Regions from separate parts of the Solibacillus sp. FSL R5-0449 genome, predicted to be linked through region 3. Evidence: riboswitches for the same ligand, from Rfam matches in the RefSeq annotation. Region 3 holds a riboswitch; each other region holds the start of a gene.
The links. A riboswitch is a leader RNA that binds a small molecule or an ion and turns the genes downstream of it on or off. The one in region 3 is predicted to bind cobalamin.
Positions count from the first base shown of each region.

Region 1: it holds a riboswitch for cobalamin, as region 3 does, so the genes downstream of both, metE (5-methyltetrahydropteroyltriglutamate--homocysteine S-methyltransferase) here and MKY27_RS07190 (cobyric acid synthase) in region 3, are expected to answer to the same signal.
Region 2: it holds a riboswitch for cobalamin, as region 3 does, so the genes downstream of both, MKY27_RS05445 (hypothetical protein) here and MKY27_RS07190 (cobyric acid synthase) in region 3, are expected to answer to the same signal.
Region 4: it holds a riboswitch for cobalamin, as region 3 does, so the genes downstream of both, MKY27_RS02610 (ABC transporter substrate-binding protein) here and MKY27_RS07190 (cobyric acid synthase) in region 3, are expected to answer to the same signal.

Region 1 is NZ_CP150239.1:1,834,442-1,836,647, forward strand. It holds gene metE (5-methyltetrahydropteroyltriglutamate--homocysteine S-methyltransferase) at 1-841, opposite strand, end outside; cobalamin riboswitch at 1,003-1,183, opposite strand; gene MKY27_RS08940 (SCO family protein) at 1,535-2,146, opposite strand.
Region 2 is NZ_CP150239.1:1,141,995-1,144,200, reverse strand. It holds gene MKY27_RS05450 (helical backbone metal receptor) at 1-211, opposite strand, end outside; gene MKY27_RS05445 (hypothetical protein) at 201-758, opposite strand; cobalamin riboswitch at 916-1,098, opposite strand; gene MKY27_RS05440 (Fur family transcriptional regulator) at 1,162-1,572, opposite strand; gene MKY27_RS05435 (metal ABC transporter permease) at 1,569-2,206, opposite strand, start outside.
Region 3 is NZ_CP150239.1:1,488,289-1,490,494, reverse strand. It holds gene MKY27_RS07190 (cobyric acid synthase) at 1-1,299, opposite strand, end outside; cobalamin riboswitch at 1,454-1,641, opposite strand; gene MKY27_RS07185 (S16 family serine protease) at 1,731-2,206, opposite strand, start outside.
Region 4 is NZ_CP150239.1:518,414-520,619, reverse strand. It holds gene MKY27_RS02610 (ABC transporter substrate-binding protein) at 1-920, opposite strand, end outside; cobalamin riboswitch at 1,060-1,254, opposite strand; gene MKY27_RS02605 (acyl-CoA dehydrogenase family protein) at 1,358-2,206, opposite strand, start outside.

The DNA.
Region 1 (2,206 bases), 350 kb from region 3:
CTTTATCTTTTGGGAAAGCAAATTTTTTTAACGATGCTATATTTTCAATTTTTCCATGAACAAAGTCCAGTCCAAAGCCATCAACAGGCAATTTAATAATTGTTTCATAGTCGGATAACGCTTCAAAATATGTTGTGCAGATCATTTCAACAGTCAGTCCTTTTAATACTTGATGATAGAAATGCTGAACTAATGCAATATCTTCGGAAGTAAGGTCTTTTGTAAGGCTTGGTTCTTCAAGCTGGATCGAAGTTGCACCGCTTGCTTCCAACGACTGAAGCAACTCTTTATACACATTTACCAGCTGCTGAATATAGTGTTGTTTTTGTGCGTCACCTACACCTTTTGTAAGTTTATAAAAGGTAAAAGGACCGATAATAGTCACACGAGGGATTGTGCCGAATGCTTCGATTGCCTCCTGAATATATTGCGCGTAAACATTGTGTTGCAATGCCAGTTGCTGTCCCTCGTATTCCGGTACAATATAGTGATAATTCGTATTGAACCATTTCGTCATTTCACATGCCACCACATTTTCAGCACCGCGCGCCATTGCAAAATACGCTGTTAAATGATGCTGCAGGGAAAGGTGGTCGTATCTAGATGGAATCATATTAAACATAACGGCTAAGTCAAGCATGCGGTCATAATATGTAAAATCTCCTACTGTTAAAATATCCAGCCCCAAATCCTGTTGCTGCTGAAGTTGAGCGATACGTAAGTTTTTCATTTCCTGTTCATAACTTTCCAAAGATAATTGTTCTTTCCAAAATGCCTCTGTTATACGCTTCCATTCACGATTCTGTCCAATATAAGGGTAGCCAATTACTGCTGTTTTCATAAACAATTCCTCCTTAAATTTGTTACATAAAAACCAAAACCCCTCTTTCCAAATGAAAGAGGGGTGTGAATGTTTAAGAGATTGACAAAAGAAACCTTTGTTTTATCAAAGGATGTTGTCTCACTTTCGCACAAAATCACCACCTATTTCCACGTAGGTATTGGCGTGTACTAGTTTCCGGCAGGTCTCCTGGCTCATCATCAACGTTCTTGTGATCCTTCCCATCAATAGACAGTGGTTGAATATCACGAACTCCGATTTACAGTTGCGGGACAGCACCAGACTTTCACTGGTTTCCCTTTTCAGCTTGTTCTCACAAGCACCGTAACTTACACAGTATGTAATTTCGTATACTATATCATAGAATTTGAGTTTTGAAAATTCTTTTTATTTATTGCTTTCTCAATTTCTGGTTTGAACAATTTCGGTTGATGCCATTGTGCTTTTTTTTAGAAGAAATTGATTTATATTAGCACTTCTGCAGGTGATTTTAGAAGAGTTGGCGTACTTTTTAGCTGAACAGGAACTGATTTTGGCGTATCCCGCAACTATATTAGACATTCCGTAACTTATTAGAAAATCAGCGGGTTTATTAGCACATTTAATATTTTATTAGACCAACACCCACTCCACAAAAAAACTTGCGTTAAAAGTTACAGCACTTTTTCCGCAAGTTAATCTATCATTCCACTATTAATTTAAACGTTCATCAATGAGTGCTTCCATATCACTCGCAATCGTTTCATATGGAACACCATCTTCTCCAGTACCATAACCTGAATAGTTTTTTACGGCAATTCCTTTTTCATCCACGAGGAAAAATGTATCGGCGTGGATAACTTGTGAATTCCCTTCAATTGCCTGGACAGGAGTTTTAAATGAGTTTCTGCCAAACTGCTCGATAAATTTTTGATCATATCCTGTCAGCATATGCCATTTTGATTCGTCTACCGGTTTATGACGCGATAAATATTCTGTCAGACGCTCCGGTGTATCATAGTCAGGATCAACTGAAAACGCGACAATTTTATAATCTTCCAGACCTTTTTTTTCAAGGTGGTCCTGCACCCGGGTCATATTCATCGTCATAGGCGAGCAAATCGTTGTACAGCTTGTAAAGATGAACATCGCCAGCCATGGTTCCCCTTTTAGACTTTCCAGTGTCACCTCATCATTCCGGTGATCGGTCATCGTAAACCCGCTAATTTCAAAGTTTGTCGTCGGTTTAAACTGATAATTACTGCAAGCTGTGAGAACGGTTGCTGCCAAGAGCATAAGTGCGAATACTATTTTTTTCGTTTTCATTTCTCTCTCTCCACTCTTTGAACATTACTCTCATCTTACCCAATATTTAGTATATTCTCA
Region 2 (2,206 bases), 350 kb from region 3:
TTGGCTGTAGAGAAATAATTGTTTCCGGTACTTCATCGAATGTAACTTCAACTCCGCGATCATCAACAACTGTATACGGTGCTCCATCATTTTTCGATGTAGCCTGCTCTTCTTTTTCCACTTTGCCATCAGTTTTTTCCTCATCTGAACTACATGCTGCCAGTAATAATGTTGCCGCTAAAGCAACGATCCATTTGTTATTAAATTTCATTTGTTGTAACTCCTTTTTTCTTTTTCGTTGGATAGGATTTTGAGATAAATGGAATTTCCTCTTGCTGATGCTGCTGATTCATATACACTGCCATGACAAAAAATACATTGGCAAGCAATCCAAGAAAATCAAACAGAATTTCATCCACTTCCCGTTCTTCGCTCACTTTATGTAATGCCCTGTAAGACTTTTTCGCCTCACTGCGGCAAATATGCAGTCTTGCGGCACTTTCGATTCCTTGTGGCAGTACAAACTGCTGAATCGACTCTCTGACTTCACCTACATAATAATCGTATCGATCACTGAGCCATTGCAGATCCTCAGATGTAATGGCCAATTTGCCGCGGACCGAACCATTCGCATGATAGGCTAACGGTTGAATCATCCTTAAGTCCTTCAAAACGACATGTCCGGATGCATCATCAACTAATGTCGGAAATACTGTACCAATTCGTGTTGTTAAAGAATCGGTACGGATTTCATAATCGACACAGCTTGATTTTTCCCGCATAAACGGATAGCAGGAAAAACGAATATCCTTTTTCATAAAAATTCTCCTCACTTCAAGTAGTGCCTCACCGAAATTATCAAGGGTACGAAAAAAAGCCACCCAAGAAAATGGATGGCTTCAAAAATCAAAAAAGGGCACAATAATGCTCATTCGATCCGTGACTGCCGTACATTCTCTTTAATTCCGAAGAGGGATGTTACGATAAGAAAAAGATTGGTCTCCTGGCTCTGCGTTTCACTTTACTCATAAGTACCTTCCCGCCATATTAGCAGTGGTATCACACTTATTTTCATCAACGCTTACAGTTACGGATATAGCTTCGGATTTGCACCGAATTCCCATTTATGCATAATGCATCTTTTTCCTGCAAATTTATTCAATTTGTCTTAATCACTTTAGCATATAAAAAAAATTATGCAAATAAAATATTTTCAGTTTCCTATAAACAATCCGGACATTTCCCGTAAATCTCAAATTTATGGGCCTCAACAGCATAACCCGGCAGCTTTTCACCGAGCATTTCCATCGGGCAGACAGACAGTTCCTTTACATTTCCGCAATCACGGCAAATAAAATGATGATGATGGTGATCCGACTCGCAATGCATGCGGAAATTGCGCTCACCGTTTAATTCTGTTTCTTCCAAAATATCAAGCTCCACAAAAGTGGCCAAGTTACGGTAAATTGTATCAAAACTCATCCCAGGGAAATCTTTTTTCAATACTGACAGCAAATCACGGGCAGTCAAATATTTGTCTGTAGCTGCAAACATACCCAAAATCAACTCTCGTTTATCCGTCTTTTTATAGCCATTATCCTTTAATATTTCCCACGCGCGCGCTGCATTCACAGTACTTCTTCCCCTTCCGTTTTAATTGAAAATTTCAATACAAGTTTTTTAATTAAAATTACTGACAGCAAAATCAAAATGGATGTGACAACAATTGTTCCACCCGGTGCCAAGTTCAGGTAAAAGGCAGAAACGAGTCCGATCACTACGGCCAGCTCGCCAAATACAATCGCTAAAATGATCGCTTCTTTAAAGCCGCGAGCCAATCGCATCGCTGCAGCTACCGGTAATGTCATTAAGCTTGAAACAAGCAGAATTCCGACAATGCGCATACTTGCTGCGATGACGAGTGCGACAACAATCATAAATAATAAATGAATCCATTTCGCCGGCAAACCGCTCGCCTTCGCATATTCCTCATCGAACGACAATACGAAAAGCTCTTTGAAAAACAGCACTAAAAATAAAACGACGACGACTGCAATTGCCAGTACAACATATAAATCCTGGCGTGATACCGCAGATACAGAGCCGAATAAATAGCTCATTAAATCGGTATTAAATCCGCTTGCAAGTGAAATTAAAATCGCACTCACACCGATTCCGCCAGACATAATAATCGGAATCGCAAGCTCTTCATAATGTTTATACAGTCTGCGTAAACGTTCAATTAAAATCGAACCGCTTACAGATG
Region 3 (2,206 bases):
TTGGAAAACCCCGTGAACATATGTACCAAATACTTGCTCCGTATAGATACCATCTGTCCTGCCGTCATAAAATTGGATGAAAGGCTTCATTGGTTTTGTTGCTACACTGCGCCCTAAATGAATTTCATACCCTTCAATTTCATGACCTGTACAGCTTCTGCCGGAAACTTGCACTGTTTGCTTACTAGTAATAAATGTTGTTTCAATAGGCAGCAAACCTAAAGTTAAATATGTGCCTCCTGTGCTTTCAACCGCATGCTCATCACGGATTATTTCACCTAGCATCTGGTAACCTCCACAAATACCGATAATACGAACATTTTGATTCGCTAACTGTAAAATCCTTTGCATTAACCCGGTTTGCTGAAGCCATAAAAAATCTTCCACCGTATTTTTCGTCCCTGGTAAAATCACGACATCCGGATTTTTCAAATCACTCAGTGCCGTAACAAAGCGCACGCCTACATCCGGTTCTTCAAAGAGCGGGTCTAAGTCGGTAAAATTCGAAATATGCGGAAACCGGATAACTGCAACATCAATCGCAAATTCATAGTATTGTGGCTTTTTAAAACGCATGCTGGATAAAGCGAGCGAATCTTCAGCTTCAATGTGAATATCAAAATACGGAATAACACCAAGTACAGGAATTCCTGTATATTCTTCAAGCCAGCCGATTCCATCATTCAGCAATTCTTTCATTCCACGAAACTTATTAATAACAATTCCTTTGACACGGGCTCTTTCCGCATCGTCCAATAACATCAATGTCCCGACAATTGAAGCAAAAACACCGCCCCGGTCAATATCGGCAACTAAAATTACGGCGGCGTCGGTTTCATGTGCCATGCGCATATTGGCAATGTCCCGGTTTTTTAAGTTAATTTCCGCGGGACTTCCCGCGCCTTCCAAAACAAGGACATTATAACTCTCCGACAAACGGGCAAGTGAAGAACGAACTTCAGGCATGACTGTTTCCACAAAATTTTCACGATAACTTAGCGCATCTATATTGGCATAATGTTTTCCGTTGAAAATCACTTCCGATATCATATCCCCTTTAGGCTTAAGTAAAATCGGGTTCATATCCGTTGTTGCGTCAATTTTTGCGGCTTCTGCCTGAACCCCCTGTGCACGCCCAATCTCCCCACCGTCTTTTGTAATATAAGAATTAAGCGCCATATTTTGTGATTTAAATGGAGCCACTCGATAACCGTCATTTGCCAAAATGCGGCAAAGCGCTGTACATAGTACACTTTTTCCCACATCGGATGCTGTACCTTGAATCATAATTGCCTGCACTAAAATCTCCTCCCATACTGTAAATATCCCAATAAAATAAAAATGCCTCTACCTCTCATCGAAAAAGAGGTACAGGCATGTGAAATTAATTATGGATATTGTTTCAATACACAAAAACAATGACTAGTTTCGCCTATACTTCTCCCTCCGAAAAGTAAGTATCGATTGAATAAGCAGGTTTCCTGGCTTAAGCTTCGTTTTACTTTCACATCTTCCCATCATTACGACAGTGATTTATTGTGATTTCATCAGCTATTACAGTAGCGGGGGCTGCATTAGTCTTTCACTAATTTCCCTTTTACCTTACAAAATTCTGTAAGCACTTATTTAAATTGCAAATTATTAAATTATTATAAAAATAACATAGTAGATAAAAAAATGATAGGACCATTCTTGATTACAATTAATTTTTCAGCACACGCAAGCACAGGTTACTCATTATTGAGCCTCATAATTTCCATTACAGCATTATCTATAGACGCCACCGCAATAATGTTTATATTTAGCTGCTCATCTTTTTTTACTTTCTTCGCTTCTTCTGCGTTTTCCACAGGTAGAAGAATATGAGAGAAACCGCTTTGTTCGGCAATTAAAGTTTTCGCTTTAATCGAACCGATTTCTTTTACATTTCCTTTGCTGTCAATCGCTCCTGTTACAGCAATCGGCACATTATTATTAACGTCACCATTTTCGATAAGAGCGCTTAACACAGCGGCAAGTCCCGCACTGTCACCTTCTATATCTTCTCTTTCTAAAAATTGATTAATAGCAGAAGAGTTTTCTGGTAAATAAGCAATGACGTTTTCCTTCATCGTTTCAAAATGTTTCTCCGCGGGACGTACATAACTTAGTAATTCTACGTTTTTCGAACGGTACCGGATTTCATTCGTGACAACTTCCGCATCCA
Region 4 (2,206 bases), 970 kb from region 3:
GCCGCACCTATCGATTCAATGCCTTCAACAATACGAGGACCTTGTCGGCTTGTCGTATCGCCATCGACTAACTTCACATTGCCGTTTTTCACTGCATCCATTTCGGCATACGCATCATTTTTCTCGATTGCCGCCATATCGCTTTCATACGTAACTAAAATGACATCCGGATTGCTGTTTACAAATTGTTCAGAGCTGTACATCGGCCATCCTAGTTCCGGGACAGCATTTTCTACGTTTAACACGTCCAGCATTTCACTGATGAATGTCTCTTCACCTGCTGCATAAAGATCAGGGTCTGTTCCAACTACGATGAACACAGATTTTTCTTCCAGCTGTGCTACTTTCACTTCAATTTCTTCGATTCCTTCTTTAATGGAGGCAATCATTTCTTTTGCTTCTTGTTCTTTATTTGTCAGCTGCCCGATTTGTTCAATCGTTTCGTACGTTTCTTCAAATGTTTTTGCATCTTTTACAACATATACAGGAATACCTACTGATTCAAGCTGCGCAATTGCCTGTTCATTGAAGCTGTACATTCCGGATTCATGTGCTAAGACTAAATCCGGTTGCAGACCGATTATTTGTTCTAAATTGAACTCCATGCCGCCAACCGATTCTTTTGTCAATGCTTCTTCAGGATATGTATCATTGTCATTTACAGCGATAATTTCATCATTTAATCCTAAGCCGAATAAAATTTCTGTATTCGATGGTGTTAATGTAATGATGCGTTCCGGTGCTTTTTCAAGTGTAATTTCTTTGTCCAAAGCATCTGTTAACGTTACCGGGAATTGTGCTTTTTCTGTTACTTCCGCCATATCGTTTGCCGGTTGTTCATCTGTTGCTTTTTCCGAATTACATGCAGTCAATGTTAATGTCAGTAATGCTGCGGAAGAAAGCAGTTGCCATTTTTTCAAAATAAAAACCTCCTGAGATCTCGTTTTATAATTTTCTACAAAAATAAAAAGCTCCCTACTAGAAACGAAGGAAGCTTTACGCATGCAAATAAAATTCAACAAAAAGAATTTATCCGCCACATCCTATCCTCGTAGGTTTAATCTAGGGCATTATAAAGGCAGGTCTCCTGGCTTATGCATAAACGTTGAAGAGCGCCTTCCCGAAAGTTTTTCAGTGGCATATTGCTCTCAACTAGCAATTACAGTGGCGGGACCGCATCGGATTTGAACCGATTTCCCTTTTACTCCTTACTCAATTCATTATCGAGTAAGAACCTTTATCGTCCATATATAATTAATAGCTCTATTATAGCGGATATTCGAAAAAAAGTATGCTCATTCGCTAAAATTTCAGATAATTTATCTAAATTTGTAGAAATCACGAATAAAAGAACTGTTTATTTTCTCTCTTTCAAGTTTCTTTCAATTGCCGTTTCAGCTAAGCGTTTAATTGTAATATCATCCATTGGCGGATTGTGCAAACCTGCACGTACATCACGGTAATAGCGTTGAAGCGGGTTGGATCTTTGCAGGCTTTTCGCCCCAACTAGACGCATCGCCTTATCAACCACTTCGGTTGCTGTATTTGTCACTACATGTTTCGCAATATTGATTTCATTCACTAATGTCGCCTTTTTAATCGGATCATTATAAAGCCTTGCGACACCGTAAATTGTAAAGCGTGCTTTCGTCAACGCCAAATCCATTTCCCCAATCAGTGATTGCACATTTGGCAGCTGCGCAATTGTTCCTTGAATACTGTTCGGAGAGTGACTGTTCGCAAAGTCTACCGCGTAATCGCGTGCTGCCTGCGCAATCCCTAAATAAGTCGCCGGGATAAGCAGCAGCCAGCCGTTCAGCTTAAAGCCGGTTGAATAGTTCGGGATTTCCACCAAGTTTGTTTGATCAACACGTACATTATCGAGCACTAAATCATCGCTTCCCGTACCGCGCATTGATGCTACATCCCATGTATTTTCGACCGATACCCCTTCAGCCGTTTTCGGAACAAGGAAAAATCCTAACTGGCCTTCATCTTCAATCCATGCCGATACTAAAAAATAATCGAGATCTGGTGCACCGCTCGTATAGTTTTTACGTCCATTAATTACATAGGAATCACCATCTCGTTTTGCGGAAGTCCCCGGACGTCCTCCTCGCACAGGGCTTCCCATCGCAAACTCACTTACCGCACGATTAACTGTCGCGCCATTTGCGATCTGTTCGCCAAACCAGTCGAGCTTTTG